2 linked regions of the Saccharopolyspora erythraea genome follow. Each later gene encodes a partner of the first gene's protein in a complex. Links are inferred from orthologs where the notes say so. Each region holds a gene or a part of one and is shown on either strand. Other genes may lie near its edges.

Region 1 (15,262 bases):
GGGGTTCGGTCGATGGGCAGCTGCGCAGGCTGGAGGCGGTCCCGGGCGCCGGGCTGCGCGCTGACGGCGAGCCCGTCGAGCCCGAGCGCGTCGAGCGGGCCTTCGTCGACCACCTCCCGGTGCCGGCTTCCCGCTGCCCGACGTTCCCGCAGCCCGCGGGGTACGGACCGGCCACCGAGCCCGTGCTGCGCGTCGACGTCGAGGCCGAGCTCGCCGGCGCGCTACACCGTCTCGCGCCGGAGGGCTGGCAGCGCGTGTCGCTGTCCTGCGCGGCGCTGGGCGAGCGGATCGCGGTGAGCGCGACCGCCGTCGTCGGTGGTGCGGAGCTGTCCTGGATCGCTCCACACGAGCTGGTCGAGTGGCTGCGGCGGCACCGCGTCCTCACCTACACCCCCGACACCGGTGCGTGGAGCAACCTCGTTGTCGAGGTCGCCGACGGCGGCGAGCGGGCGTTCGCCCCGGACCACGAGCCGCCGCGGTGGCCGCGCGAGACCGGCGACGAGCGCGAGTACTTCGACGAGCTGCGGCACCTGCCCCGCACCGGCGCGCCCGAGTGGCTGCTCGCCCCTGCGATCCGCTACCACCGCGAGCAGCTGGTGTCGGCGGCGGAGCTGCCCGGGCCGGTCCGGATGGCACCGCTGTTCGACGGCCGCGACTCCGAAGGGCGCCCGCAGGTCTTCCGGCCGGTGATCACCGCCTCGGAGAAGGCGATGCTGGCCGAGTACCTGTGGAACGGCCACGTCGTGCTGTCGGCGCGCAGCACGTCGGAGGACGAGGTCGACCCCTCCCGCCCGCCGGAGGTGCCCAAGGTGTTCTGCACCGACGGCGTCTGGGCGTGGCCGCTGTCGATGGCCCATTACCTGGAGCACCACGACATCACCCCGCCCGCCGAGTTCCTCGACCACGTCCGCCGCCACGCCCACCGCGTTCCGAGCAGCGTCGCCGCGCACGCGATCGACCAGGCCAAGGCGCTGGTCCTGGGCACCGACGCCTACTCGGTCGACGGCGGGTACACAGAGAACACAGTCGAGCTGATCCGGAGGCGGATCGCCAGCCTGGGCATCTCCCGGCGCTTCTACAGCACCGACGGTCCGCTGGAGGGCGGCTGGAGCATGGTGCGCGAGGCCGACGGGTGGTGGTCGGTGTACTGCGTGGACGAGGGCGTCCGCAAGGACGAGTCGCGCTTCCCGATCGTCGCCGAGGCCGGTGCGCACCTGATCGGCTGCTTGACCCTGACCCTGGAGCGCTTCCTGCGCACGCCGGAGGAGGAGCTGGCCGACTACGAGTGCATGATCCGGCCGAGCGAGGTCGACCCGCCGCTGACCGCCTTCGACCGCAAGACGGTCTTCATGCTCCCGGCAGGCGCCGAGGTGGACCGGTTCGGGCCGTCGGAGGGCAACACCGTCTTCGTGGCGGGCACCACGCTGCCGCAGCGGTCGATGCCCGTGCACGCGCCGCCCGGCGAGTACCGCAGGTTCCGGGTGACCACCGGGTTCGAGGTGGTCTCGGCGGTGGTCCGGCCGGACCACGGCCAGGTCGGTGGTGGCACCGCCTACTTCCTGCCGCTGACGGTCGCCGACCTGGTGCGGGACGGCTGGCTCGCCCCGGTGTGACGGCCCGGAGCCGTGCGCGGGCGGTGCGCTGATCGCGGGTTCGCGGCGCTGCTACCGTGCTGGGATGGCCGGGGTGTCCCGCGAACTCGACTACGACGGGTCGCCCGTCGTCGTGCCCGACGTCGTCGGGCTGGCACCGGCCGACGCGATCGCCGCGGCCGACGCGGCGGGCGTCCCCATCGTCGCCGCAGGTCCGGGCGACGAGCCCCGCCCGCTGCGGGACGACCGCGGTCCCGTGGTCCGCCAGCGTCCGCCTGCCGGGGAGCGGCTCGGCGCGGCGAACTGGCTCGTGGCCTGGACCGAGCCGTAGTGGAGCGGCTGCGCAGCGTGGCCGGTGATGCGACTTTCGGGCGCAGTGCCGCTCGACGTCTCGGTGTGGCGCGCCGCAGTGGGTAGAGTGGCGGCTCGGACACGACGAGCCCCGCTACCGGCGACGTCGAAGGAGCGCCGGTGCGATCGGGCAGGTCATGGGACCCCCGTTTTGACCCTCTCAGAACGGGGCGGGTATCTTTGTTTATCGGACCCGAGACCGATCGGGTCGATCCGCATGCCCGTGCGTGACAGGTGACTGCGTGCAGCTCCATCCGCGGTTCGCAGTCCCGGACACCGACGCGGGCGGCGGAACTCCTCCTGACAGCCCACTGGGGTAATTCCCGCTGGGACGCCATCAGCGCCGCAAGGCCGAGGAGCGGGCGACACGCCCGACCTCGTGGTGCGGGGGAGTCCCAAGTACACAGTGCCTGCAGGTGCTCGACGCCAGGGGGCACTGTGCGTCAAGCGGAGCTCGGACGAGCGGCGCTTGGCCGAGTACCCAGAAGACGCGAACGCTGACAGAAAGCCGGTCCATGCCCACCATCCAGCAGCTGGTCCGTAAGGGCCGCCAGGACAAGGTCGCGAAGACCAAGACCGCGGCGCTCAAGGGGAGCCCGCAGCGGCGTGGCGTGTGCACCCGCGTGTACACCACCACCCCGAAGAAGCCCAACTCGGCACTGCGCAAGGTCGCCCGTGTCAAGCTCACCAGCGGCATCGAGGTCACGGCCTACATCCCGGGTGAGGGGCACAACCTGCAGGAGCACTCGATCGTGCTCGTTCGCGGCGGTCGTGTTAAGGACCTCCCCGGCGTGCGCTACAAGATCATCCGCGGTTCCGCTGACACCCAGGGTGTGAAGAACCGCAAGCAGGCTCGCAGCCGGTACGGCGCGAAGAAGGAGAAGAGCTGATGCCCCGCAAGGGTCCGGCCCCGAAGCGGCCGCTGCACGCCGATCCCGTGTACAGCTCACCGCTGGTGACCCAGCTGGTGAACAAGGTGCTGGTGGACGGGAAGCGTTCGCTGGCCGAGCGCATCGTGTACGCGGCGCTGGAAGGCTGCCGGGACAAGACCGGCACCGACCCGGTGGTCACGCTCAAGCGTGCGCTGGACAACGTCAAGCCGACCCTGGAGGTCCGCAGCCGCCGCGTCGGTGGCGCGACCTACCAGGTGCCGATCGAGGTCCGTGCCGGCCGTTCCACCACCCTTGCACTGCGTTGGCTCGTCACCTACTCGCGGCAGCGTCGTGAGAAGACCATGGTCGAGCGCCTCATGAACGAGCTCCTGGACGCGAGCAACGGCCTCGGCGCAAGCGTCAAGAAGCGCGAAGACACGCACAAGATGGCGGAGTCCAACAAGGCCTTCGCGCACTACCGCTGGTGACGTCGGGTCGGCTCCTGCCCGCCTCGGCCCACCGCTTCGACAGCTGAATCCGCTGTAGGAACGGGGAAGAATCTCGTGGCACGCGACGTGCTGACAGACCTGACCAAGGTCCGCAACATCGGCATCATGGCCCACATCGACGCGGGCAAGACCACCACGACCGAGCGGATCCTCTACTACACGGGGATCACGTACAAGATCGGCGAGGTGCACGACGGCGCCGCGACGATGGACTGGATGGAAGAGGAGCAGAAGCGGGGTATCACCATCACCTCGGCTGCTACCACGACCTTCTGGGGCGACAACCAGATCAACATCATCGACACCCCCGGGCACGTCGACTTCACCGTCGAGGTGGAGCGCTCGCTGCGGGTGCTCGACGGTGCGGTCGCGGTGTTCGACGGCAAGGAAGGTGTCGAGCCGCAGTCCGAGCAGGTCTGGCGCCAGGCGGACAAGTACGAGGTCCCGCGCATCTGCTTCGTCAACAAGATGGACAAGCTGGGTGCGGACTTCTACTACACCGTGCGGACCATCGAGGAGCGGCTCGCCGCCAAGCCGCTGGTGCTCCAGCTCCCGATCGGCTCCGAGTCCGACTTCCAGGGCGTCGTCGACCTGGTGCGGATGAAGGCGCTGACCTGGCGCGGTGAGGTCAAGAAGGGCGAGGACTACGCGGTCGAGGACATCCCGGCCGAGCTCGCCGACGAGGCCGCCAGCTACCGCGAGCAGCTCGTCGAGGCGGTCGCCGAGACCGACGAGGCCCTGATGGAGGCCTACTTCGGTGGCGAGGAGCTGACCGAGGACCAGATCAAGGACGGCATCCGCAAGCTCACGATCAACCGGGAGGCGTTCCCGGTGCTGTGCGGCACCGCCTTCAAGAACAAGGGTGTCCAGCCGATGCTGGACGCGGTGGTCGACTACCTGCCCTCGCCGCTGGACGTCCCGCCGGTGCAGGGCCTGCTGCCCGACGGCGAGACCGCCGCCGAGCGCAAGCCCAGCACGCAGGAGCCGTTCGCGGCGCTGGTCTCCAAGATCTCCGTGCACCCGTTCTTCGGCAAGCTCACCTACGTCCGGGTCTACTCGGGCAAGGTCTCCTCGGGCACCCAGGTCATCAACTCGACCAAGGAGCGCAAGGAGCGCATCGGGAAGATGTTCCAGATGCACTCCAACAAGGAGAACCCGGTCGACGAGATCCAGGCCGGTCACATCTACGCGGTGATCGGGCTCAAGGACACCACCACCGGTGACACGCTCTGCGACCCCCAGAACCCGATCGTTCTGGAGTCGATGACCTTCCCGGCTCCGGTCATCGAGGTGGCCATCGAGCCGAAGACGAAGGCCGACCAGGAGAAGCTGTCCACGGCGATCCAGAAGCTCGCCGAGGAGGACCCGACCTTCCAGGTCAAGCTGGACGACGAGACCGGTCAGACCATCATCAAGGGCATGGGTGAGCTCCACCTCGAGGTCCTGGTCAACCGGATGAAGTCGGACTTCAAGGTCGAGGCGAACATCGGTAAGCCCCAGGTGGCCTACCGCGAGACGATTCGCAAGACCGTCGACAAGTACGAGTACACGCACAAGAAGCAGACCGGTGGTTCGGGGCAGTTCGCCCGGGTCATCATCTCGCTCGAGCCGATCGAGCAGAGCGCTGACAGTGCGACGTACGAGTTCGAGAACAAGGTCACCGGTGGTCGTGTGCCGCGGGAGTACATCCCGTCGGTCGACCAGGGTGCGCAGGACGCCATGCAGTACGGCGTGCTGGCCGGCTACCCGCTGGTGGGCATCAAGGTGACCCTGCTGGACGGCCAGTACCACGAGGTCGACTCCTCGGAAATGGCCTTCAAGATCGCCGGTTCGATCGCCATGAAGGAGGCCGCCGCCAAGGCGTCCCCCGCGCTGCTCGAGCCGATCATGGCCGTCGAGGTCACCACCCCCGAGGACTACATGGGTGATGTCATCGGCGACCTGAACTCCCGTCGTGGCCACATCCAGGCCATGGAGGAGCGCAGCGGTGTCCGCGTCGTCAAGGCCCAGGTCCCGCTGTCGGAGATGTTCGGGTATGTCGGCGACCTGCGCTCCAAGACGCAGGGTCGTGCGAACTACTCGATGGTGTTCGACTCCTACGCCGAGGTTCCCGCGAACGTGGCTAAGGAGATCATCGCGAAGGCGACCGGGGAGTAATCCCCAGTTCGGCGGCGGGTGGCCGGACTCCTGCGGGAGCGCCGGCCACCGGTCACCAACCCGACAGGACTCCGCCTGGCACAACAAGTCGTACGGCGGAAAGTTAACAAGTCCAGGAGGACAATCCAGTGGCGAAGGCGAAGTTCGAGAGGGACAAGCCGCACGTCAACATCGGGACCATCGGTCACGTTGACCACGGCAAGACCACGCTCACCGCGGCGATCACCAAGGTGCTGCACGACAAGCACCCGGAGCTGAACCCCTTCACGCCGTTCGACGAGATCGACAAGGCGCCGGAGGAGAAGCAGCGCGGCATCACGATCCAGATCGCGCACGTCGAGTACCAGACCGAGAAGCGTCACTACGCGCACGTCGACGCCCCCGGTCACGCCGACTACGTCAAGAACATGATCACCGGTGCGGCCCAGATGGACGGCGCCATCCTGGTGGTCGCGGCGACCGACGGCCCGATGCCGCAGACCCGGGAGCACGTGCTGCTGGCCCGCCAGGTCGGCGTCCCCTACATCCTGGTCGCGCTGAACAAGGCCGACATGGTCGACGACGAGGAGATCATCGAGCTCGTCGAGATGGAGGTCCGTGAGCTGCTGTCGGCTCAGGAGTTCCCCGGCGACGACGTCCCGGTCGTCCGCGTCTCCGCGCTGAAGGCGCTGGAGGGCGACGCCGAGTGGGGCGACAAGATCATGGAGCTGCTGGACGCGGTCGACGAGAACGTTCCGGACCCGGAGCGCGAGACCGACAAGCCGTTCCTGATGCCGATCGAGGATGTCTTCTCCATCACCGGTCGTGGCACCGTGGTGACCGGGCGCATCGAGCGCGGCGTCATCAACGTGAACGAAGAGGTCGAGATGGTCGGCATCAAGGAGAAGCCGCTCAAGACCACCGTCACGGGTGTCGAGATGTTCCGCAAGCTGCTCGACCAGGGCCAGGCCGGTGACAACGTCGGCCTGCTCATCCGCGGTATCAAGCGCGAAGAGGTCGAGCGCGGCATGGTCGTCGTGAAGCCCGGCACCACCACCCCGCACACCGAGTTCGAGGCGCAGGTCTACATCCTGTCCAAGGACGAGGGTGGTCGGCACACGCCGTTCTTCAACAACTACCGCCCGCAGTTCTACTTCCGCACCACCGACGTGACCGGCGTGGTGACCCTCCCCGAGGGCACCGAGATGGTCATGCCGGGCGACAACACCGAGATGTCGGTGCAGCTCATCCAGCCGATCGCGATGGACGAAGGTCTGCGCTTCGCGATCCGCGAGGGTGGCCGCACGGTCGGCGCGGGCCGCGTCGTCAAGATCAACAAGTGATCCGGTAGAGGGCCTGCCTCTCCCCAGGGGAGGCAGGCCCTCTGCGGTTTCCCCGGGAACCGAGATCGAATTCCCGGTGAACCCACCCCCGATTTGGGTTGACATACGGCGTGTGTCATCCTGTATGGGTTGCTCGTTCGGAGCGGTCGGATTTTCGGGCGCAAGCTCGGCTGCAATCCGGCCGCTTCGCTACGAACAGCCTCGCGCCCTTGGTTCGGACCAGGACCGGTTCTTTCGGGCCTGCGCGTGGCCGCCGCGAAGGCGGCCTGCCGATCAGGGTGGCAAGAGAAGGTGTACGGGCCGCGAGGCCCATCCCACCGGCACAGTTCGGCGGGACCGGTATGTGGTCAACAAGGCGACACGCCCGACCGCGTGTACCGGGCACCAAACACCTGAACAGGGGCGGACCGAGGGCTGTGACCCACCTGTGCCGGACATCCGGCACCCGGGGGCGCTCACACGGCTGAGGCCGCGCAGGGCACCAACGCCCAACGGGGGCGGTGCGCCCGCTCCCTGCATGCAACCGCGGCACGAGACTAGAGGAACGGCAAGCCACTATGGCGGGACAGAAGATCCGCATCCGGCTCAAGGCCTACGACCACGAGGCGATCGACGCGTCCGCGCGCAAGATCGTCGAGACCGTGACGCGCACCGGCGCTCGGGTCGTCGGGCCGGTGCCGCTGCCCACTGAGAAGAACGTCTACTGCGTCATCCGCTCCCCGCACAAGTACAAGGACTCGCGGGAGCACTTCGAGATGCGGACGCACAAGCGGCTCATCGACATCCTCGAACCGACGCCCAAGACGGTGGACGCGCTCATGCGCATCGACCTGCCAGCCAGCGTCGACGTGAACATCCAGTAGGCGGAGAGACGAGACCCATGTCTGACAGGCAGATCAAGGGGATTCTGGGCACCAAGCTCGGCATGACCCAGGTCTTCGACGACCAGAACCGGGTTGTCCCGGTGACGGTCGTGCAGGCCGGGCCGAACGTGGTCACCCAGATTCGCACCCCGGAGAAGGACGGCTACGCGGCCGTGCAGCTGGCGTTCGGCGCCATCGACCCGCGCAAGGTGAACAAGCCGCGCACCGGCCACTTCACCAAGGCAGGCGTCACTCCGCGCCGCCACGTCGTCGAGCTGCGCACCGCCGACGCCGGCGAGTACGAGGTCGGCCAGGAAGTCACCGCCGAGGTCTTCGAGGCCGGCACGGTGGTCGACGTGGTCGGCACCAGTAAGGGCAAGGGCTTCGCGGGCACGATGAAGCGCCACGGCTTCCGCGGCCAGGGCGCCAGCCACGGTACCCAGGCCGTGCACCGCAAGCCGGGCTCCATCGGTGGCTGTGCCACCCCGGGCCGCGTGTTCAAGGGCATGCGGATGTCCGGGCGGATGGGCTCCGACCGCGTCACCACCCAGAACCTCAAGGTCCACCGGGTGGAGGGCGAGTCCGGCCTGCTGCTGATCAAGGGCGCCGTCCCCGGCCCGAAGGGCGGACTGGTGCTGGTGAAGAGTCCCGCGAAGGGTGGTGCGTGATGAGCGTGACGCTGGACGTCCGTACCCCGGACGGCAAGACCGACGGCACCGTCGAGCTGCCCGCCGAGATCTTCGACGTGCAGGCCAACATCGCGTTGATGCACCAGGTCGTCGTCGCTCAGCTCGCGGCGGGCCGCCAGGGCACGCACGCGACCAAGACCCGCGGCCAGGTCTCCGGTGGTGGCAAGAAGCCGTACCGGCAGAAGGGCACCGGTAACGCCCGGCAGGGCTCGATCCGCGCCCCGCAGTTCACCGGTGGTGGCACCGTCCATGGGCCGCAGCCGCGCGACTACTCGCAGCGGACCCCCAAGAAGATGAAGGTCGCCGCGCTTCGCGGTGCCCTGTCCGACCGCGTCCGCGCGGGCCAGCTGCACGTGGTCTCCCACGTCGTCGGTGGCGAGCAGCCGTCGACCAGGCAGGCCAAGACCGCGGTGCGGACCTGGACCGAGGCCAAGCGCGTCCTGGTGGTGCTCAACAAGTCGGAGGAGACCTCCTGGCTGAGCCTGCGCAACCTGCAGAACGTCCACCTGATCGACCCGTCCCAGCTGAACACCTACGACGTCCTGGTCAACGACGACGTCGTGTTCACCAAGGCGGCGTTCGAGCGCTTCGTCGCAGGCCCGGCCAAGGGCAGGACGGCAAAGGCGGCGGCTACCTCTGGTGAGGCTGAGGAGGCGAACCAGTGATCCCCGACCCGCGAGACATCATCCTTGCGCCGGTGATCTCCGAGAAGTCCTACGGGCTGCTCGAGGAGAACCAGTACACGTTCCTGGTCCGCCCGGGCTCGAACAAGACCGAGATCAAGATCGCGGTCGAGAAGATCTTCGGCGTGAAGGTCAACAACGTCAACACGATCAACCGCCAGGGCAAGCGCAAGCGCACCCGCACCGGGTACGGCAAGCGCAAGGACACCAAGCGGGCGATCGTAACGCTCTCCCCGGAGAGCAAGCCGATCGAAATCTTCGGCGGACCGGCCGCCTGACCGGCGCTGATTAGGACGAGGTTGCGTTAGAGATGGGCATTCGCAAGTTCAAGCCGACGACGCCAGGGCGTCGCGGCTCCAGCGTGTCCGACTTCGCCGAGATCACGCGGTCGGAGCCGGAGAAGTCGCTGCTGCGCCCCCTGCACGGCCGGGGCGGTCGCAACGCACACGGCAAGATCACCACGCGGCACAAGGGCGGCGGCCACAAGCGGGCCTACCGCCTGATCGACTTCCGCCGCAACGACAAGGACGGTGTGCCGGCCAAGGTCGCGCACATCGAGTACGACCCCAACCGCAGCGCCCGGATCGCGCTGCTGCACTACGCGGACGGCGAGAAGCGCTACATCATCGCCCCGAACAACGTGCGGCAGGGCGACCGGATCGAGAGCGGTGCCCGCGCCGACATCAAGCCGGGCAACAACCTGCCGCTGCGCAACATCCCCACCGGCACCGTGGTGCACGCGATCGAGCTGCGCCCCGGTGGCGGGGCCAAGATCGCGCGCTCGGCGGGTGCCAGGGTCCAGCTGGTGGCCAAGGACGGCCCGTACGCCCAGCTCCGGATGCCCTCGGGCGAGATCCGGAACGTGGACGCGCGCTGCCGTGCCACGGTCGGCGAGGTCGGCAACTCCGAGCACGCCAACATCAACTGGGGCAAGGCCGGCCGGATGCGGTGGAAGGGCAAGCGCCCGACCGTCCGAGGTGTCGTGATGAACCCGGTGGACCACCCGCACGGTGGTGGTGAGGGCAAGACCTCCGGTGGTCGTCACCCGGTCAACCCGAAGGGCAAGCCGGAGGGTCGCACCCGCCGCAACAAGCCCAGTGACAAGCTCATCGTCCGCCGTCGCCGCACCGGCAAGAAGCGCTGAGCAGGGAGGTAGGAGAACATGCCACGCAGCCTGAAGAAGGGCCCGTTCGTGGACGACCACCTGCTCAAGAAGGTGGACGCGCTGAACGAGTCGGGCAAGAAGACCGTGATCAAGACCTGGTCCCGCCGGTCGACGATCATTCCGGACATGCTCGGGCACACCTTCGCGGTCCACGACGGCCGCAAGCACATCCCGGTGTTTGTCAACGAGTCGATGGTCGGGCACAAGCTCGGCGAATTCGCGCCGACCCGCACCTTCAAGGGTCACGTCAAGGACGACCGGAAGTCGCGCCGCCGCTGAGCGGGTCTGTGACACGAACGAACAGCAGCAAGGGGTAGCAGGATGACAGCCCGTATCGACGACACTGCCGCGGAGGAGAACCCGCGCGCAGTGGCGCGGGCCCGCTTCGTCCGCGTGACGCCGATGAAGGCCCGTCGCGTGGTCGAGCTCATCAAGGGCCGTAGCGCCAGCGAAGCCCTGGCCGTGCTCCAGTTCGCGCCGCAGGCCGCCAGCGGTCCGGTGTCGAAGGTGCTCGCCAGTGCGGTCGCCAACGCGGAGAACAACCTCTCGCTCGACCCCGACACCCTCTGGGTGCACCGGGCCTACGTCGACGAGGGTCCGACGCTGAAGCGCTTCCGGCCGCGTGCGCAGGGTCGCGCGTACCGGATCCGCAAGCGGACCAGCCACATCACGGTCGAGGTCGAGTCGCGTCCGAAGAAGGTGGCCAGCAAGTCCAAGAGCCAGAAGGGGAGTGCCCGGTAGTGGGTCAGAAGATCAACCCGCACGGCTTCCGTCTCGGCATCACCACGGACTGGAAGTCCCGCTGGTACGCCGACAAGCAGTACTCGGAATACGTCGCGGAGGACGTCAAGATCCGCCGTCGGCTCTCTCGCGGTATGGAGCGCGCAGGGATCTCCAAGGTGGAGATCGAGCGCACCCGCGAGCGGGTCCGGGTGGACATCCACACCGCCCGGCCGGGCATCGTCATCGGCCGTCGCGGTGCCGAGGCGGACCGCATCCGCGGTTCGCTGGAGAAGCTGACCGGCAAGCAGGTCCAGCTCAACATCCTCGAGGTCAAGAACGCCGAGGCGGATGCGCAGCTGGTGGCCCAGGGCGTCGCCGAGCAGCTCTCGAACCGGGTCTCGTTCCGGCGCGCGATGCGCAAGGCCATCCAGTCGGCCATGCGCTCGCCGCAGGTCAAGGGCATCCGGGTGCAGTGCGGTGGCCGTCTCGGCGGTGCCGAGATGTCCCGGTCGGAGTTCTACCGCGAGGGCCGGGTCCCGCTGCACACGCTGCGCGCGGACATCGACTACGGCTTCTTCGAGGCCCGCACCACCTTCGGCCGCATCGGCGTGAAGGTGTGGATCTACAAGGGTGAGCTCGTCGGTGGCCTGAAGCAGAAGCAGCAGGAGTCCGAGGTGCGCCCGCCCCGCGGTGACCGCGGTGACCGTGGCGAGCGCGGCGAGCGCGGTGGCCGTCCCGAGCGCGGCGGCCGTCGTCGTTCGGGTGCCTCCGGCACCACCGGCTCCGGTGGCACCGAGGCCGGTCGCGCCGCGGCGGACAAGTCCAAGGGCTCCGCGCAGAGTCCCGAGCAGGCGCAGACCTCCGGCGACGTGGCCTCGGCCAACGCCCCGCAGGTCGCCGAGCCTCGGGCCGATGAGAAGACGGAGGGCTGAGACGTGCTGGTCCCACGCAGGGTGAAGTGGCGCAAGAGCCACGCGCCGAAGCGGAAGGGCTTCGCCAAGGGCGGCACCCGGATCAACTTCGGTGAGTACGGCATTCAGGCGATCGAGCACGGCTACGTGACCAACCGTCAGATCGAGTCGGCTCGTATCGCCATCACCCGGCACGTCAAGCGTGGCGGCAAGGTGTGGATCAACATCTTCCCGGACCGTCCGCTGACCAAGAAGCCGGCCGAGACCCGTCAGGGTTCCGGTAAGGGCTCCCCGGAGTCCTGGGTCGCCAACGTCAAGCCCGGTCGCGTCATGTTCGAGCTGAACTTCCCGAACGAGAAGACCGCGATCGAGGCGCTGACCCGTGCGGCGCACAAGCTCCCGATGAAGTGCAAGATCGTGTCCCGAGAGGCTGGTGACTTCTGATGGCAGCGGGCGTCACCGCCACCGAGCTGCGCGAGCTGGCCGACGAGGAGCTCGTGCAGAAGCTGAAGGAATCGAAGGAAGAGCTGTTCAACCTCCGGTTCCAGATGGCGACCGGGCAGCTGGAGAACAACCGCCGGCTGCGCGTCGTTCGCCGGGACATCGCCCGGATCTACACCATCATGCGTGAGCGCGAACTGGGCCTGACGGTTTCACCTGAAGGCGCTGAGGAGGGCGCGGCATGAGTGACGGAGGACAGGGCGTGACCCGCAACACCCGCAAGGTCCGCGAGGGCTACGTCGTCTCGGACAAGATGGACAAGACGATCGTGGTCTCGCTCGAGGACCGCAAGAAGCACGCCCTCTACGGCAAGGTCATGCGCCAGACCACCAAGGTGAAGGCGCACGACGAGGCCAACACGGCGGGCGTCGGCGACCGGGTCCTCCTCATGGAGACCCGCCCGCTGTCGGCGACCAAGCGCTGGCGGCTGGTCGAGGTCGTCGAGAAGGCCAAGTAAGTCGGTCGCGGTCGGCCGGCCGTTGGAGGTTTCAGCGGCCGGCCGAATCGCGTGCCGGTTGACCGCGCGCGTCGGGTCGGAAATCCGTCGCGCCAGAGTGCGACCGGGCGAACGCCCGGACGCTTAGGGTCAGGAGTCAGACGTGATCCAGCAGGAGTCGCGACTTCGCGTCGCCGACAACACTGGGGCCAAGGAGATCCTCACGATCCGGGTTCTCGGTGGTTCCGGTCGGCGCTACGCGGGTATCGGGGACATCATCGTGGCGACCGTCAAGGAAGCCATCCCCGGTGCCGGAGTCAAGAAGGGCGATGTGGTCAAGGCCGTCATCGTCCGGCAGAAGAAGGAGAAGCGTCGTCCGGACGGTTCCTACATCCGGTTCGACGAGAACGCCGCGGTGCTGATCAAGCCGGGCGGCGAGCCGCGCGGTACCCGCATCTTCGGGCCCGTCGGCCGCGAGCTGCGTGACAAGAAGTACATGAAGATCATCTCGCTCGCGCCGGAGGTGCTGTGATGAAGGTGAAGAAGGGTGACACCGTCGTTGTCATCTCCGGCAAGGACAAGGGCGCCAAGGGCAAGGTGATCCAGGCCTTCCCGCAGCGGGAGAAGGTCCTGGTCGAGGGTGTCAACCGGATCAAGAAGCACACCAAGGTCTCCCGGACCGAGCGTGGTGCGCAGTCCGGTGGCATCGTCACCCAGGAAGCGCCGATCCACGTCAGCAACGTGATGGTGGTCGACTCCGACGGCAAGCCCACCCGTGTCGGCTATCGCACCGGTGAGGACGGCAAGAAGGTTCGTATCTCTCGCCGCAACGGTAAGGACATCTGATCATGACCACGACTGAGAAGATCGTCCCCCGGCTGAAGACCCGCTACCGCGACGAGATCCGCCAGGCCCTGAACGAGGAGTTCCACTACTCCAACGCGATGCAGGTGCCCGGCGTGGTCAAGGTCGTGGTCAACATGGGTGTTGGCGACGCCGCACGGGACAGCAAGCTGATCGAGGGCGCGGTGCGCGACCTGGCGATCATCACCGGTCAGAAGCCGGAGATCCGCAAGGCCCGCAAGTCGATCGCGCAGTTCAAGCTGCGCGAGGGCATGCCGATCGGTGCCCGTGTGACGCTGCGCGGCGACCGGATGTGGGAGTTCATCGACCGGCTGGTCACCATCGCGCTGCCGCGCATCCGTGACTTCCGGGGCCTGTCGGGCAAGCAGTTCGACGGCAAGGGCAACTACACCTTCGGCCTCAACGAGCAGTCGATGTTCCACGAGATCGACCCCGACTCGATCGACCGTCCGCGCGGCATGGACATCACCGTCGTTACTACGGCCAACACCGATGAGGAAGGCCGGGTGCTGCTGCGCCGGCTGGGCTTCCCGTTCAAGGAGAACTGAGCCGATGGCCAAGAAGGCGTTGATCAACAAGGCCGCCGCCAAGCCGAAGTTCAAGGTCCGGGGCTACACCCGGTGCCAGCGCTGCGGTCGTCCGCGGTCGGTGTTCCGCAAGTTCGGCCTCTGCCGCGTGTGCTTCCGCGAGATGGCGCACGCCGGCGAGCTGCCGGGCGTGAGCAAGAGCTCCTGGTGACGTCCCGCCCGACGGGGACCCGGCTGCTGCCGGTACCCTCGTCGGGCGTCACCTGGGCGTTCGCCCCTGCGCTGAGGACGCTCGCGCTCGCACGCGAAGAGAACGGCCTGCCGCTGCGGCAGGCGATGACCCCCTAATTCGTCCAGGCCGGGGTCCAGACGGTGCCTCCGGGTACGTGTCGAGACCCGCAGGAACCAGACGAGAAAGGTTGAGAAGGTCACCATGACGATGACCGATCCCATCGCAGACATGCTCACTCGTCTGCGCAACGGCAATTCGGCATACCACGACGAGGTCGTGATGCCGCACTCGAAGCTGAAGGCGAACATCGCCGAGATCCTCAAGCGCGAGGGTTACGTGTCGGGCTACCGCACGGAGCAGGGCGAGAAGGGCCAGAACCTGGTCGTCGAGCTCAAGTACGGCCCGAACCGCGAGCGGAGCATCGCCGGCCTGCGCCGGGTCTCCAAGCCCGGTCTGCGGGTGTACGCCAAGTCCACCAACCTGCCGAAGGTGCTGGGCGGACTGGGCATCGCGATCATTTCGACCTCCGGCGGTCTGGTGACCGACCGGCAGGCCATCAAGCAGGGCGTGGGCGGGGAAGTCCTCGCCTACGCGTGGTAAGGGAGGAGGAACGGCCATGTCGCGCATTGGAAAGTTGCCGATCACCGTCCCCTCCGGCGTCGAGGTGACGATCGACGGCCAGAACGTGACGGTCAAGGGCCCGAAGGGCACCCTGGAGCAGCGGATCGCCGAGCCGATCATCGTCGAGCGGGACGAAGACGGTGCGATCCTGGTGAAGCGCCCGGACGACGAGCGCAACAGCCGCTCGCTGCACGGACTGTCCCGCAGCCTGGTGAACAACATGGTGGTCGGCGTCAGCCAGGGC
Region 2 (15,268 bases), 5.7 Mb from region 1 along the record:
GTCACCTGCCGGACCGCTTCGGCCAGCTCTGCGCCCTGCCGGTGGTCGCCGCGGGTGTCGACGACCAGTGCCCGCTCCGAGCCGACGACCAGGCCGACGGTCAGGTCCAGCTCGGCGTACCGGCGCACGAGCACGCCGTCGCCGACCTCCCGCCAGCGGGTCAAGACGCCTCGAAACGGCCGCCCCGCAGCACGGGAGCGGTCATGCTCGTGTCGACCTCGGCGGCGAGGGCGACGTCGTGGGCGAAGCCCCCGTCGCGCAGCTCGCGGCCGGAGACGCACTCGGCCAGCAACGCCTTGATGCGCTGCGACACCGCCTGGTAGCCGGCGGCGACGAACTCGGCCTCCGCGGAGCGCGGACCGGACAGCGCGGCGATGATCGCACCGGCGCCGATGGCGTCCTCCACGGCCGGGCGGTGACCTTCTCCGGCGGCGACGACGCCGATCGGCCCGCCGAGCCTGCCGGCCGCCGCGGCGACCGCCATCGCGTTGCGCAGGCAGCCCGCGAAGACGTTCACCCCGAACTCGGCGGCCTCCGCGCACAGGGTCGCGCCGTTGGGGGAGGGGAGCGCGAGCAGCACCTCGGGGGTGAGCGTGAGCAGGGAGGAGGGGCTCAGAGACCACTCGGTGTCGCTGCGCGGCCTGGCCAGGACCGCCCCGGCCTGGCCCGCGGCGATCCCCGCGCGCTCGTCGTGCCAGCGCAGGGGCAGCACGCGGGCGCCCGTGCTGGTGGCGACGTCGACCGCGGTGCTGAACGACAGCACGTCGACGACGATCAGAGCAGAACAACCGGGAGCGAGCGCTCGCACGCCGTCGCTGCCCCACGCCAACCGCACCTCAGCCCCAGACATGGGCCCCAATCCTAACCAGGGTGGAGCTGGGGTGTCCGGCGTTTGGCAGACTGCCGATGTGCGCGTCTACCTAGGCTCCGATCACGCAGGATTCGAACTCAAGAACCATCTCGTCAAGTGGCTGACCGAGCAGGGTCACGAGGTGACCGACGTCGGCCCGGCGGAATACGACGCCCAGGACGACTACCCGCCGTTCTGCATCGAGACCGCCCGCCGGGTGGTGGCCGACGAGGGCAGCCTCGGGCTGGTCCTCGGTGGCTCCGGCAACGGCGAGCAGATCGCGGCGAACAAGGTGCCCGGCGCCCGCGCCGCGCTGACCTGGAACGTCGACACCGCCAAGCTGGCCCGTCAGCACAACAACGCGCTGCTGGCCGGCATCGGTGCGCGGATGCACACCGTCGAGGAGGTGCAGGCGATCGTCGAGGCGTTCGTCGGCACCGAGTTCGAGGGCGGCAGGCACCAGCGCCGCATCGACCTGCTCACCGACTACGAGCGGACCGGCGAGCCGCCGGCTCTGCCGGGCAACTGACCATGGCGAGGCAGGCCACCGCGCCGCTGACCGTCCTCGCGGGGGTCGGCGGCACGGTGGTCGGCACGCTCCTGCTGCTGTTCGGCCAGAGCGCCCTGCAGCCGTGGCTCATCGGCGGTCCCGGGTCGACGTGCCCGGAGCCCGATTGCGCGCTGGGCGTGGGCGTGTGGCTGATCACCGGGGCGGTTGTGGCAGTGCTGGTCTCGGTGGTGGTGTCCGTGGTGATCGCGGTGCGGCACCGCGAGGCCCCGCCGCGCGTGGGTGTGCTGCGCGGGCTGCGGGTGTGCCTGTGGTTGCTGCTGGCCTACCTGGTCGAGTCCATCGTGCTGTGGGTACTGGTGTAGCGGTGCCCGAAGGCCACACCCTGCACCGCCTGGCACAACTGCACCAGAAGCGCTACGGCGGCGCGGCCGTGCGGGTCGGCAGCCCGCAGGGCAGGTTCGCCGCGAGCGCGGCCCTGCTGGACGGTTCGGTCCTGCGGCGGGCCGAAGCCCACGGCAAGCACCTGTTCCACTTCTACGGCCCGGACCGGGTCGTGCACGTCCACCTCGGGCTCTACGGCACGTTCACCGAGTCCGAGCTGCCGATGGAGGAGCCGCGGGGCCAGGTCCGGATGCGGATCGTCGGCGACACCCACGGCACCGACCTGCGCGGCCCGACCGCGTGCGAACTGCTCACCGACGCGGAGGTGGCGGCGCTGCGCGACCGGCTCGGCCCGGACCCGCTGCGCACCGACGCCGACCCGGACCGCGCGTGGCAGCGGATCTCCCGCTCCCGTACCAGCATCGCTGCGCTGCTGCTCGACCAGAAGGTGCTGGCCGGCGCGGGCAACGTCTACCGCGCGGAGGTGCTGTTCCGGCACGGCATCCCGCCGTACACACCCGGGCGGGACCTCGGCCGCGAGCGGTGGGACCTGGTCTGGAGCGACCTGGTCGAGCTGATGGCCGCCGGGGTGCGCGCGGGGCGCATCGACACCGTGCGACCCGAGCACGAGCCGGAAGCCACCGGCCGTGCGCCGCGGCAGGACCGGCACGGCGGCGAGGTCTACGTCTACCGGCGGGCCGCGCAACCCTGCCTGGTGTGCGGCACGGAGGTGGCCACCGCCGACCTGACCGGGCGCAAGCTCTACTGGTGCCCGTCCTGCCAGGCGCCCTGACACCAGGCACATCCGGACATACGTCGTCAGTCGGAGATCCCGGAGCGAGAAGGCGGCTGAGGTTTCGCGAAGCGCCCAACCAGGCAAGCCACCTCCGAAACACGTCCTAGAAGCCGCCCATGTCGAACCCACCCATGTCGAAGCCACCGCCGTCGAAGGCGCCTCCGTCGGCCGCCCCGTCGGCACCGACGTCCGGAGGGCTCTCGGCGTAGGCGGCGGCCGGCACCCCGGCCATACCGGTGAACATGGCGCTCATCAGCACGAACGATCCGAGGCTCCAGGTGCCCGCGAGCATCGCGGGCTTCCACCACGGCTCGCTGTACCAGCCTTCCGGCACCGGGCGCCCCGCCACCGTGCCGCCCGGGTAGTAGTGCGGGGTGCGGTCGGTCGGCTCCGGCGACGCCACCTGCTGCCGACCGTCGACTTCGACCTCGCGGAACTCGGTGACCCGGCCCGCGCCGCGTTGACCGGACAGGTCGGGCAGCTCCGGCCCCGGGTCCATGTCCATCGCGGTCCGCGCCGCGCGTACGTAGTAGAGCCCCTCGAGCGCGGTCTCGGTCACCAGCTTGCACTGGGTCGTCGAGGCCGCCTGTTCCATCTGCGACCCCGCGGCGTTGTGCCGCTCGGAAGCATCGGCCAGCGCCTGCTTCGCGGCCTCGTTGGTGCCGACCAGGTTGACCACCTGCCCGCTCAGCCGCTCCAGCCAGCGGCGGGCCTCGGCCCGCGCGTCGTCGAGCTCGGCCTGCCTCCGGGCCGCGGCGCGCTGCCGGGACCACCAGACGGCGGCGACGATGACCACGATGCCGATCAGGATGAGAACGATTGCGGTGTCCACGCCTGCCTCCGCTCATGTCGAGCCGGATGACACCGACGGTACCCGCCGGGACGCCACGCGGGGTCAGAAACCTTCCTGGCAGTGCGGGGCGACGTCGGTGGCGAACGCGCGGGAGGCGCGGCGCAGCGCGTCCGGGTCCGCGTCGCCGAGGCGGCCTCCGCGCGCGAGCCCGGCGAAGGTGTTGCCACCGAGGTAGACCGACGCCAGGTCGGTGATGTCCACATCGAGCGCCGCGGCGTCCTCGGTGCGCGAGACCTCGGCGTTGCCGTCGTCGTCGACGCGCAGCCGCCAGCGCCCGGCGTTCCAGGGGCAGAACGCGTCGGTGACCTCCAGGACGGTGTCCAGCGGAGCGGAGTACGTGCGTGCCCGCAGCGCGCGGTCGAGGTCGACCAGGCGCAGCCACAGCCCGTCGACCACCCGGCGGCCCGCGGTGCGCGGGTTGGCCAGCAGGTGCACCACGGGTTCGTCGATGGCGGCCTTGTCCCACCGGACCTCACCGGCGAAGTCGACGTCGAGCAGGTATCGCCACAGCGCGGCGTAGGCCCGGGGCGTGGCGGCGACCAGCTCCTGCACGTGGAGCTTGAAGTCCGGGCCCCGGTCGGTCCAGCCCTTCTCCGGCCGGTAGATCACGTAACCGTCGGGGTGCACGGCGAACCGGGGCTTGCCCTCGCCGGCGTCGCCGGGGCGGTCGGCGGCGACGCGGACCTCCCAGGCGGTGTCGTCCCGCGAGAGCCGGCCCGCGTGGTCGCGCTCGACCGTCGGGTAGAAGCGGTGGACGAACTCCAGCGCGGCCTCCCGGCCCAGCTCGCGCACCGGCCGCGGATCGATGTCCACAGTGGACTTGAACGGGGTCCTGCCGGGGACCGACAGCTTGGTCTCGTAGGTGCCGACCGCATAACCGAAGCGCCCGTAGATGCCGCCTTCCGACGCGTACAGCGCGGCGACCGGTGCGCCGCCGTCCTCGTGCAGCGAGTGCAGCTGCGCGCGCATCAGCCTGGTGAGCACACCGCGCCTGCGGTGCCCGGGCCTCACCCCGACCGCGGTGACCGCGGCCAGCGGCGAGCTCGTCCCGCCGGGCAGCGCGAGCCGCGGCGCCAGCCGGCTCGCCACACCGATCAGCTCGTCGCCGTCGAAGACACCGTGCGAGCGGCCCGCGTCGAGCACGTTGCGGAAGTGCCGCAGCTCGTCGTCGAGCAGGAACGCCGCCCGGAATACGTCGAAGTAGTCGTCGAGTTCGCTGTCCTGGAGCGTGCGCGCGGTGAGATCGGTCATGCCCGGTTCCTACCGGGATGTCCGCGCGGCCGCGACCGCTTTTCGCCTCCTTTGGCCGTTCAGCCGAACGACACGTCGGTGATGACCTCCCACTCGGAGTTCGAGTGGTCGCGGGAGAGCCTCACCAGCGAGAGCGAGCCGACCTTGGCCGTGGTGGGTTCCACGGCGGTCGCGCCGAGCGTGGCGACCGCGAAGATCGCGGGCCCCTCGGTGGTGGAATGCGCGAGGCTGACGTGGCGGTCGGTGTCCTCGGGCTCGGTGGGCACGGCTGCTTCGCCGAGCACGTCGGCCAGCGCCGCGCGCACGTCCGCGCGCAGCTCGTGCAGGCTCGACTGCGGTTCGGCGGGAAGCGCGAGCGACTCGGGCAGCACCACGGCGTGGTGGAAGGCCAGGGTGAGCGGCGAGCTGCCGGCCAGGCGGTCGCCGACGGCGGTCACCATCCGGTCCACGTCGGCGTCGCCGACCTCGTCGGTGAAACCGGCCTCCTGGACCAGGATGTGCATCCACTCCAGCGGGACGAGGTCGAAGCCGGGCAGGTCGCGCAGCGCGTACTGGTACTCGTTGACCAGCCTGCGGAGTCCCGGCTGGTCGGCCAGGCCGAGCAGCCACGCGTAGCTGGTGCGGCCCGAGCTCCAGCCTGGGCGCCACCGGGCGTGGCTGCGGACCTGGTCGGCATGCGGCATTTCGGTCACTCCCCAAATATGCACCGGGGCATGCGGTCGTGGGGCGGCCTTGACCTATCTCACCTCACCCGTTCGGCTCGCCGCTCGCGCGGCTTCCGGGTGGGACGGATCGAGGCTGGCCGCCGCGTCCGAGTCTCGCACGCGGGTGCTCAGCGCCAGCGCCAGCAGTCCGAACACCACCGCCACCAGGAAAGCCCCGTGGAATCCCGCCATCTGGGCGTGCGCCGGGGCTCCGTCGCCACCCGCGTCGGTGAGCACGACCAGTGTCGTGGCGAAGACCGCGGTCCCCAGCGCCGTCGCGACCTGCCTGCTGACGTTGTACATCGAGCTGGCGTGGCCCATCTCGGCCACCGAGACCTGCGCGAACGCGGCCGTCTGTATCGGGGTCATCAGGATGCCGACGGAGATGCCCAGCAGTGCCAGCAGCACCACCACGGCCACCAGCGGAGTGCCGGTGCCGAGCAGTTGCAGGCACAGGTAGACGGGGATCTCCAGGCAGAAGCCGGCCAGCAGCAGCCGCCTCGGCCCGATCCGGCCGTACAGGCGGCTGACGACCTGGGTGGCCAGCAGCATCGCCACCGCCTGCGGCATCAGCACGAGCCCGGCGGTGAAGGGCGAGACGTGCAGCACGTCCTGCAGGTAGAGCGGCAGCAGGAACAGGACGCCGAACAGCGAGGCGACCTGGCACAGCAGGAGCGCGTTTCCGGTGCCGAACAGGCGGTTGCGCAGCAGCCGAAGGTCGAGCATCGGCTCGCCGACGCTGAGCTCCCGCCACGTCAGCCCCGCCAGCAGCAGGACCGCGGCGAGCAGGCTGCCCCACACCGTCGGCACCGACCACCCGGCCTGGGCGCCCTGGTCGAGCCCGTAGAGCAGCGTGGCCAGCCCGGCCCCGGCCAGCACGAACCCGGGAAGGTCGAACCGCCCGGGCCTGCCGCGGCGCTCCTCCTCGAGGAAGAGCACGGTGAACACCAGGGTCAGGGCCCCGACCGGGAGGTTGATGAAGAAGATCCAGCGCCAGCTCGCGTACTCGACCAGCGCACCGCCGAGCATCGGTCCCAGCGCCGGGGCGACGGTGATCGGGATCGCCAGCACCGCGGATGCCTTCGCCCGCTCGTGGGCGGGGAATGCGCGGAAGAGCATCGCCTGGCCGACCGGCACCAGCATCCCGCCGCCGACGCCCTGCAGGACGCGGGAGGCGATCAGCATCCAGATGCTCCCGGCGAAGCCGCACAGGACGGAGGCGGTGGTGAAGATGACCACGGCGAGCAGGAAGGTCCGCTTGCTGCCGAACCGGTCGGCGATCCAGCCGGAGGAGGGGATGAAGACCGCCAGGCTGAGCATGTAGCCGGTGAGCACCCACTGCAGGGTGCTGGCGTCCACCTCGAACTCCCGTCCCAGCGTCGCCAGCGCGACGTTGAGGATGGTGATGTCGAGGATCTGCATCACGAGGCCGAGCACGAACGTGATGCCGACCAGCCACTTGTACTCGAGCCGGAACACCGGCGGTTCCCCCTGCCTTCTCGGTGACCGAACCGCAGCCAGCATGCGCCATCCCCCCGACACCGACAACGTCATTTCCACCAGGGACGAAAAGGTCCTATTAGGACGAAAATCCGCAACAACCGCAGATCACGGCAGGGGCGCATTCCGCCCGCAGTGCGGATGCGAACCAGCCCCAGACGAATTCCACACCGCCTGATCGGTTCCCCTCCACCCCAAGAAGACGCAAGCCCGCAGTGAGCGTGAAGTGAAGTAGTGGTGAGAGGCGAGGGTGAACCGAGCGGAGGGCTGGTCCAAAACCAGGCCGGGAACGCTCAGAAGGCCAGAAGCACCCGAAAGCTGCCACCGCACCGTGGGGGGTCCCGGGGGGTTCGACCCCCCGGTGAAATGCGAAGAGACCCGGTCCGCGCATTCCGCGGACACGGGTCCCCCGTCTCGGAGCGGGCGACGGGAATCGAACCCGCGTAGCCAGTTTGGAAGACTGGGGCTCTACCATTGAGCTACGCCCGCGTGTTCTGTTGGTGGCCCGTTCTGCCGGAGCCTGGACGGGTCCTCCGTCGGAGGATGCCGACCGGTCGCCATCGTAACCGGTCGCTTTCCCGCGACCTTGCGTGCCCCAGCTTAGCGGGTCGCGATAGGCTGCTCGCAACGCACCGGGGTGACCTGGTGGCGTTGCTGTTCAGACGGGGTGTGGCGCAGCTTGGTAGCGCACTCGCTTTGGGTGCGAGGGGCCGTGGGTTCAAATCCCGCCACCCCGACGATCGGGCGACGGTCGTTCGCGTTCGGCGCGAACCCGTCGCCCGTTGTCTTCTTCGCCGTGAATCGGCCCCCTGTCCGGTTGTCACTGATCGTGATGCGAGTCGCGATCTTCGCGACGGCCGGTAACGGCCGGGGCGAAAGTTCCGATTCCGTTGGCGTGCGCGATGCCATTCGGGTTCCGATGCGTGTTCACCTCCCCGCCGTGGTGGTGTGCGCTGTGCTGGGTGCCGTGGCGGTGGTCCTGGTGGGGGTTTCGGTGCTGGTGCAGGGGCCGTCCCCGGCGATCACGCCGCCCACCGAGGGGATCATCACGGCCGTGACCCCGACCGAGCTCAGTTCGGCCGCCGGTCCGGCGCTGGTGAGTCACTGACGCCGGCCGGTGCGTCGCTGATCTCCACCGCCGCCAGCGTGGTGGGGCGCACGGCGGCCTTGCCGCAGCTGTTCGGTCGCGGCGGATCGAGTTCGCGCTCGTGGACGGTGACAGTCCACATCCGGCCATCCTGGTGCGTGACGCGCACCTGGTCCCCGCCGGCGGGCTCCACCCGCAGCGCGTCGATCAGGTGCTCGCCGATGTGGTCGCGGACCGCGAGCTCGGCGACCTGGCCGGCCCTGGTCCACGTGGACCGGCCCCGGCAGCGCTCCAGCGCGACCTTGCCCGAGGCGGCGGCCGCGAGCGCGGCGTCGGCTTCGTGCGGGCCGAGCCTGCCGTAGGTGTAGCCGCTGGGCAGCAGGACCGCCGCGGGGGCGAACCGGTGGCCGCCGGTGTGGGTGGTCTCCCAGACGGCGTCGTCGTGGCGGCCCCGCAGGCCGGCGACGAGCTCGCGCCCGAGTACCGCGCAGCAGCGGTCGCGGCGGCCGTTTGTGCAGACCAGCAGCAGCGGCTCGGCGACCTCGCGTCCCCAGCCGTCGTGGCGGCCCGCCGCGATCGCCGCGAAGTCCAGGTCGAGCAGTTCGGCCGGGTCGGCCAGGTCGGCTGCCCGCAGCCAGGACCCCGTCGGGCTGGTGTGGGCGAGGTAGGCGCGACGCGGTCCGCCCGGCGGCTCGTCGGCGTGCCTGCCGGGGCGGCGGATGAGCTGCACCCGCACTTCGGCCGGGCCCGCGGCGGCGTCCAGCGCCCGCCCGACGGCCGGGTCCAGGTGGCTCTGCAGCAGGGCGTTGTGTCCCCACGGGCCGCGCTGTTCCAGGCACAACCAGCTACCCGCCACGGCGGCCGTGCCGGGCAGCGGCTCGTTGAGCGATTCGGACAGGGTGGCGCAGCTCGCGTCGCCGGCTGGAGTGTCTGGCACGCCTCCACTGAAGCACGCCGCGAGGTCGCCCGACGGGTGGCACCGTCGCCCGGCAGAGGTGGTAAGCAACCCCGAACCGGGTACCCGAGCTGCAAGCAATAGACTCGGAGGTCAGCCCGGCGTCGACGGATGCGGCCCAGGGCCGCTCCCGCAGGCACCGCCGGGGTACGAAGCACGTTCGCACTAGGAGACCACGTGAAGAGCACCGTCGAGCACCTGAGCCCGACGCGCGTACGGATCAACGTCGAGGTGCCGTTCGACGAGCTCAAGCCGAACTTCGACCGCGCGTACAAGGCACTGGCCAAGCAGGTCCGCATCCCCGGCTTCCGGCCGGGCAAGGTGCCCGCCAGGGTGCTGGAGAGCCGGATCGGTCGTGGACCCGTGCTCGACGAGGTCGTCAACGAGTCGGTCCCGGCCAAGTACCTCGAAGCCGTCAACAGCAGCGAGGTGCGCACTCTCGGTCGCCCCGACATCGAGGTGACCAAGATCGAGGACGGCGACGTCATCGAGTTCAAGGCCGAGGTCGACGTCCGTCCCGAGATCACCGTGCCCGCCTTCGGCGAGCTGAAGGTGTCGGTCGACGACGTCGAGGTGACCGAGGAAGAGGTCAACGAGCAGCTCGACGAGCTGCGCGCCCGCTTCGGCACCCTGGCAGGCGTCGAGCGGCCCGCCCAGCAGGGCGACTTCGTCAGCATCGACCTGTCGGCCACCGTCGACGGCCAGGAGGTCGAGGAGGCCCAGACCAGCGGCCTGTCCTACGAGATCGGTTCCGGCCAGCTCATCGAGGGCATCGACGACGCGCTGATCGGCGCGAGCGAGGGCGAGACCAAGGCGTTCACCACCAACCTGGTGGCCGGCGAGCACGCGGGCAAGGACGCCGAGGTCACCGTCAAGCTGAACTCGGTCAAGGAACGGCACCTGCCCGAGGTCGACGACGAGTTCGCCCAGATGGCCAGCGAGTTCGACACCGTCGACGAGCTGCTGTCGGACCTGCGGGAGCGGCTGGGCCGGGTCAAGCGGATGCAGCAGGGCATGCAGGCCAGGGACAAGGTCCTGGAGGCGCTGCTGGAGACCGTCGAGGTCCCGCTGCCGGAGAAGGTCGTCGAGTCCGAGATCGACGTGCGCAAGCACGACGCGATCCACCCGTTCGACCACGACGAGGACCGCTTCGGTGAGTGGCTGGAGCAGCAGGGCCAGACCCGCGAGCAGTTCGAGGCCGAGACCCGCGAGGAGGCGGAGAAGGCGGTGCGGACCCAGCTGGTGCTGGACACCATCGCCGACGCCGAGGACGTGTCGGTCTCCGACAACGAGCTGACCGAGCGGATCATCTACCAGGCGCAGCGGTTCGGCGTGAGCCCCGACCAGTACGTCCAGCAGGCCCAGCAGTCCGGCCAGCTCGGCGCGATCTACGCCGACGTCCGGCGCAGCAAGGCGCTGTTCTCGGTGGTGCGGCAGGCCACCGTGACCGACGAGGAGGGCAACGAGCTCGACCTCGACGAGCTGTTCGGCACGCAGGCCGAGGAGCAGGACGAGCAGGCCGAGGCCACCGACGAGCAGTCGGCGAAGGCGGACGCCAAGGCGGAGTGACCGCGGTCTCGAAAACTTCAATAGGCATGCTCTGAGCGAACGTGGGCGGTACTGGGAAGCTGGTGCCGCCCACTTTCGTTAGGGTCTGTCGTAGCGGATCACCCGAAGGGGAATCGCGACATCGCAGGGGTCGCAGTGGTCCACAGTGGAGGTCCCCCCTCCACCGCGGACCAGGTGCCCCCGTGGAAGAGGCCCACAGTGGGAGAAGGCAGGGGAGACGTGACGCAGCACCAGACTGTTCCGGCGTCCGGCGCTGGATCGCCGCAGATGCGGACGACGACGAACGGGCTCTCGCTCAACGACTCGGTGTACGAGCGGTTGCTGCGGGAACGCATCATCGTCCTCGGTTCCCAGGTCGAGGACTCGATCGCCAACCAGATCTGCTCTCAGCTGATCTTGCTGGCCGCCGAGGACCCGGAACGCGACATTTCGTTGTACATCAACTCGCCGGGTGGCTCGGTGCCGGCGGGCATGGCGATCTACGACACCATGCAGCTCATCCAGCCGGACGTGGCGACCGTTGCGATGGGCTTCGCCGCTTCGATGGGGCAGTTCCTGCTGTCGGCGGGCGCCCGGGGCAAGCGCTTCGCGCTGCCGCACGCGCGGATCATGATGCACCAGCCGTCGGCGGGCATCGGTGGTACCGCTTCCGACATCGCCATCCAGGCCGAGGTCTTCGCCAAGAACAAGCGGGAGATGGCGGAGCTGATCGCCGAGCAGACCGGTCAGCCGATCGAGAAGATCGAGGCCGACTCCGACCGGGACAAGTGGTTCACCGCGGAGGAGGCCCGCGACTACGGCTTCGTCGACCACATCGCCACCGCCGCCAACCTGCCGCGCGGCTGACCGAGACGAGGAGTGTTCCCGTGAACCCCTACCAGTCCTTGCAGTCCCGGTACGTGCTGCCCTCGTTCGTCGAGCGCACCGCGTACGGGGTCAAGGAGTCCAACCCGTACAACAAGCTGTTCGAGGAGCGCATCGTCTTCCTCGGCGTCCAGGTCGACGACGCCTCGGCCAACGACGTGATGGCGCAGCTGCTGTTCCTCGAGTCCGACGACCCGGACCGCGAGATCCAGATCTACATCAACTCGCCGGGCGGCTCGTTCACCGCGCTGATGGCGATCTACGACACGATCCAGTACGTTCGCCCGGACGTGCGTACGATCTGCCTGGGCCAGGCCGCCTCGGCGGCGGCGGTGATCCTCGCCGCCGGCACCAAGGGCAAGCGGCTGGCGCTGCCCAACTCGCGGATGCTGATCCACCAGCCCGCGACGGAGGGCATCTACGGCCAGGTCTCCGACCTGGAGATCCAGGCCGCCGAGGTGCAGCGGATGCGTGACCAGATGGAGGCCACGCTCGCCAGGCACACCAACCGCACGCAGGAACAGGTCCGCAAGGACGTCGAGCGGGACAAGATCCTCACCGCCGACCAGGCTGTGGAGTACGGCATCATCGACGAGGTGCTGCCCTACCGCAAGCTGTCGGCGATGAAGTCCTGAAGACATGCCGGGCGCGGTCCGGTGAGACGGTGGTCACAACTCGGTCACTCGTTCGCCGGTCCGCCCGTGCTCCGGCAAGGTGAGCACGGTCAGGCGGCGACACGCCGGGCACGTCGTGAGTCACGCCGTGCCCGGCGTGTGGCGGACACTGTGAGTCTCCCCGAACCCGGGGAGCGGCAGGTACCGTCGAAGGCACACACGGTCAGGCGCGCTACCGGACGGCGCGCCGGAGGGGACGGGGTCAGCGGTCATGGCACGTATCGGTGACGGCGGCGACCTGCTGAAGTGCTCCTTCTGCGGGAAGAGCCAGAAGCAGGTCAAGAAACTCATCGCCGGCCCCGGCGTGTACATCTGCGATGAGTGCATCGATCTCTGCAACGAGATCATCGAGGAGGAGCTGGCCGAAGCGGGCGAGGTGAAGCTCGACGAGCTGCCCAAGCCCGCCGAGATCCACGAGTTCCTCGACCAGTACGTCATCGGTCAGGACCCGGCCAAGCGCAACCTCTCGGTAGCGGTCTACAACCACTACAAGCGCATCCAGGTGGGCGAGCGCACATCGCGCGACAGCCGGGAGGAGAGCGTCGAGCTCGCCAAGTCGAACATCCTGATGCTGGGTCCCACCGGTTGCGGCAAGACCTACCTCGCGCAGACGCTCGCCAAGATGCTCAACGTCCCGTTCGCCATCGCCGACGCCACGGCGCTCACCGAGGCCGGGTACGTGGGCGAGGACGTCGAGAACATCCTGCTCAAGCTCATCCAGGCGGCCGACTACGACGTCAAGCGCGCCGAGACCGGCATCATCTACATCGACGAGGTCGACAAGATCGCCCGCAAGAGCGAGAACCCGTCGATCACGCGCGACGTCTCCGGCGAGGGCGTGCAGCAGGCGCTGCTGAAGATCCTCGAGGGCACCACCGCCAGCGTCCCGCCGCAGGGCGGCCGCAAGCATCCCCACCAGGAGTTCATCCAGATCGACACCACCAACGTGCTGTTCATCGTGGCGGGCGCGTTCGCCGGTCTGGAGAAGATCGTCGAGGACCGGGTGGGCAAGCACAGCGTGGGCTTCGGGGCCGAGCTGCGGTCCAAGACCGACCTGGACAACGCCGACCACTTCGCCGACGTGATGCCCGAGGACCTGATCAAGTACGGGCTGATCCCGGAGTTCATCGGCCGGCTGCCCACGGTGGCCACCGTGACCAACCTCGACAAGCCGTCGCTCGTGCAGATCCTCACCGAGCCGCGCAACGCGCTTATCAAGCAGTACAAGCGGCTGTTCGAGATGGACAACGTCGAGCTGGAGTTCACCAAGACGGCGCTGGAGGCCATAGCCGACCAGGCCATCCTGCGCGGCACCGGCGCTCGCGGCCTGCGGGCGATCCTGGAGGAGGTCCTGCTGCCGGTGATGTACGACATTCCGAGCCGCTCGGACGTCGCCAAGGTCGTGATAACCGAGCAGACCGTGCGCGAGAACGTGAATCCCACGATCGTCGCGCGCCAGGCCACCCGGCGGGAGCGCCGCGAGAAGTCCGCCTGAGCGGTGCGGTTCCTCGCGGTCCGCGCGGCTCGCGCCGCACCGTGAGTCCGGACACGCATGTGACGTCTTCGTGTGTCGACTGGTCCTTCGGTCCGGGTGAGGCGCGGTTGAGGACTGGTCGCGGCCTGATCCGCTCGTGGCATCCGGCCCGTCCCCCGAATACGTGACGACTCCTCGTGTCCCGGTGGGCTCGTCGCGCCGCCGAGCCGGTGCTTCAGCCCGTCGATGACGCCTCGCTTCCGGCCTCCGTTGGCCCCATACCCGATGCGGTGGGCCAGGCTCCCCACCGGTGGGCCTCTCCAGCGGTTTCACCGGTCATCGATGATCATTGGTCGATCGGCGAGATTTGCGAGTCGGGGAGCGACACATGAGCGAGATGCACGTCCTGCTGCTGCACGGGATGACCGGTTCCGGGCCGTGGCACTGGCAGCAGTGGCTGGCCGGACGGCTCCCGGCGCAGGGCGTGACGGTGGAGATGCCGGCCCTTCCCGACGCCGACCACCCCGACCGGGACGAGTGGGTGCCGGTGCTGCGCGCACGTCTCGCGGCGGTGCCTGCCGACGCCGAGCTAGTGGTCGCGGCGCACTCGTGTGGTGTCGCCCTGTGGCTGCACCACGCGGTCACCATCGGCGGACAGATGCGGCGCGCCGACCGCGTGCTGCTGGTGGCCCCTCCCGACCCGCAGTGGCAGCACCCGGACGCGGCCGGCATCGTGCCCTACCCGCTCGACGCGCGCGCCCTGCGCAAGGCGGGCGGTGTCACCCGCATGGTCGCGGGCACCGGCGACCCGTACCTGTCGATGCGCAAGGCGCACCGGCTGGCCGAGGCGCTGCAGATCGAGCTGGACGTCATCCCCGACGGCGAGCACCTCAACACCGACGCCGGTTACGGACCGTGGCCCTCGATGTTGAGCTGGGCGCTGTACGGGTCGGTGCCGCTGGCCGACCGCTACGACGCGGAGCCGTACACGGTCGCCTACGCGCCGGAACGCCTGCGCCCGGTGTAGGCAGCGGACCTCCGCCCAGCGGAAGCGACTGGTGCTGTCGTCAGGGGGCTCAGGCCGCGCCTGGAAGGCTCAGGCGTCGTGTTCGGCGAGCTTGCGGCCGATGAAGCTGACGACCTCGGGCAGCGCCTTGCGGTAGTAGCGGCTGTTGTGGCCGCCTGGGGTGGTGGACGCCACCTCCGGCCGGGCCCGCCGGATGAACTCGCGGGTGCCGGTGATGAACCTGTCCCCGAGGCCGCACCACACGCCGAGCGCCACGTTGCCCAGTTCGGGGATGTGGCGCAGCGGGTCCATGCCCGCCCATTCCGCCTCGTCGACGAACGCCTTGCGCCTGCTCATCTCGCGCCAGCTCGTGATCAGCGCGGGCGAGACGACCGCGGCGGCCGCCACCGGGCTGTCGTGCTCGTGCCTGCGCCGGGCGTAGAGCAGGGCGCCGAAGCCGCCCATGGAGATGCCCGACACCGCGAAGGGCTGGCCGTCGTCGCCGCCGAGGCCGCGTTCGCCCAGCCAGCGGGGTACCTCGTCGAGCAACATCCACATCGGATCGTCGCCCGGGTGCCGGTGCCAGTAGCTGTTGCCGCCGCCGTCGACGGCCAGGAACGCGAAGGGCGGCACCCGGCCCTCGGCCACCGCGGCGCTCAGCCAGTTGGGCAGGCCGGCGGCGGACCTGCGGGCGTCGCCGTAGCGGCCGTGCAGCATCAGGCACACCGGCAGCCCCTCGCGGTCCACGCCCTCGGGCGACATCAGCACGAGGTCGACCTCGCGGTTGCGGGCC

The links.
Region 2: the proteins of rpsG (region 1) and tig are in contact, whole or in part, in a crystal structure (PDB 3GTY), measured with the Thermotoga maritima proteins. The link is inferred for Saccharopolyspora erythraea from one-to-one orthologs. Residues at the interface, in WP_004081843.1 of Thermotoga maritima: Lys34, Lys52, Lys55, Glu59, Arg62, Gln63, Glu66, Asn67, Lys69, Val71, Arg95, Ala109, Lys110, Lys111, Gly112, Arg113, Pro114, Glu117, Glu121, Ile124, Ala125, Tyr127, Asn128, Asn129, Thr130, Gly131, Lys135, Asp139, Arg142, Met143; in WP_004081061.1 of Thermotoga maritima: Glu122, Val124, Val129, Leu130, Tyr133, Glu188, Gly259, Ile262, Tyr263, Glu266, Ser270, Glu273, Gln274, Glu277, Arg308, Gln311, Ile312, Ser315, Tyr316, Glu325, Arg329, Arg336, Leu363, Phe366, Trp367, Arg373, Leu377, Arg381, Leu384, Glu387.

Annotation. Positions count from the first base shown.
Region 1 is NZ_CP054839.1:7,653,113-7,668,374, reverse strand. Bases 1,628-4,567 are described here. They hold rpsG (30S ribosomal protein S7), read left to right. Parts: upstream 1,628-2,832; coding sequence 2,833-3,303; downstream 3,304-4,567. Other genes in these bases: fusA (elongation factor G), read left to right, coding at 3,379-4,567; rpsL (30S ribosomal protein S12), read left to right, coding at 2,459-2,833; HUO13_RS34440 (PASTA domain-containing protein), read left to right, coding at 1,678-1,923. In the rest of the region: HUO13_RS34445 (TNT domain-containing protein), read left to right, coding at 1-1,613; more of fusA, read left to right, coding at 4,568-5,481; tuf (elongation factor Tu), read left to right, coding at 5,610-6,803; rpsJ (30S ribosomal protein S10), read left to right, coding at 7,361-7,666; rplC (50S ribosomal protein L3), read left to right, coding at 7,684-8,334; rplD (50S ribosomal protein L4), read left to right, coding at 8,334-9,020; rplW (50S ribosomal protein L23), read left to right, coding at 9,017-9,316; rplB (50S ribosomal protein L2), read left to right, coding at 9,349-10,182; rpsS (30S ribosomal protein S19), read left to right, coding at 10,201-10,482; rplV (50S ribosomal protein L22), read left to right, coding at 10,525-10,944; rpsC (30S ribosomal protein S3), read left to right, coding at 10,944-11,858; rplP (50S ribosomal protein L16), read left to right, coding at 11,862-12,281; rpmC (50S ribosomal protein L29), read left to right, coding at 12,281-12,523; rpsQ (30S ribosomal protein S17), read left to right, coding at 12,520-12,795; rplN (50S ribosomal protein L14), read left to right, coding at 12,938-13,306; rplX (50S ribosomal protein L24), read left to right, coding at 13,306-13,620; and 5 more genes.
Region 2 is NZ_CP054839.1:1,976,965-1,992,232, forward strand. What follows is about bases 8,316-11,261. They hold tig (trigger factor), read left to right. Parts: upstream 8,316-9,065; coding sequence 9,066-10,457; downstream 10,458-11,261. Other genes in these bases: HUO13_RS09165 (sucrase ferredoxin), read right to left, coding at 8,316-8,870; HUO13_RS09175 (ATP-dependent Clp protease proteolytic subunit), read left to right, coding at 10,725-11,261. Outside these bases: HUO13_RS09105 (MBL fold metallo-hydrolase), read right to left, coding at 1-164; HUO13_RS09110 (2-phosphosulfolactate phosphatase), read right to left, coding at 161-850; HUO13_RS09115 (ribose-5-phosphate isomerase), read left to right, coding at 909-1,379; HUO13_RS09120 (hypothetical protein), read left to right, coding at 1,382-1,723; HUO13_RS09125 (Fpg/Nei family DNA glycosylase), read left to right, coding at 1,726-2,535; HUO13_RS09130 (hypothetical protein), read right to left, coding at 2,642-3,370; HUO13_RS09135 (GNAT family N-acetyltransferase), read right to left, coding at 3,434-4,642; HUO13_RS09140 (2'-5' RNA ligase family protein), read right to left, coding at 4,702-5,325; HUO13_RS09145 (MDR family MFS transporter), read right to left, coding at 5,380-6,825; HUO13_RS09160 (hypothetical protein), read left to right, coding at 7,664-7,954; more of HUO13_RS09165, read right to left, coding at 7,917-8,315; more of HUO13_RS09175, read left to right, coding at 11,262-11,303; HUO13_RS09180 (ATP-dependent Clp protease proteolytic subunit), read left to right, coding at 11,324-11,956; ATP-dependent Clp protease ATP-binding subunit ClpX, read left to right, coding at 12,207-13,490; HUO13_RS09190 (RBBP9/YdeN family alpha/beta hydrolase), read left to right, coding at 13,858-14,496; HUO13_RS09195 (alpha/beta hydrolase), read right to left, coding at 14,566-15,268. UniProt on the Bacillus subtilis protein: Involved in protein export. Acts as a chaperone by maintaining the newly synthesized protein in an open conformation. Functions as a peptidyl-prolyl cis-trans isomerase.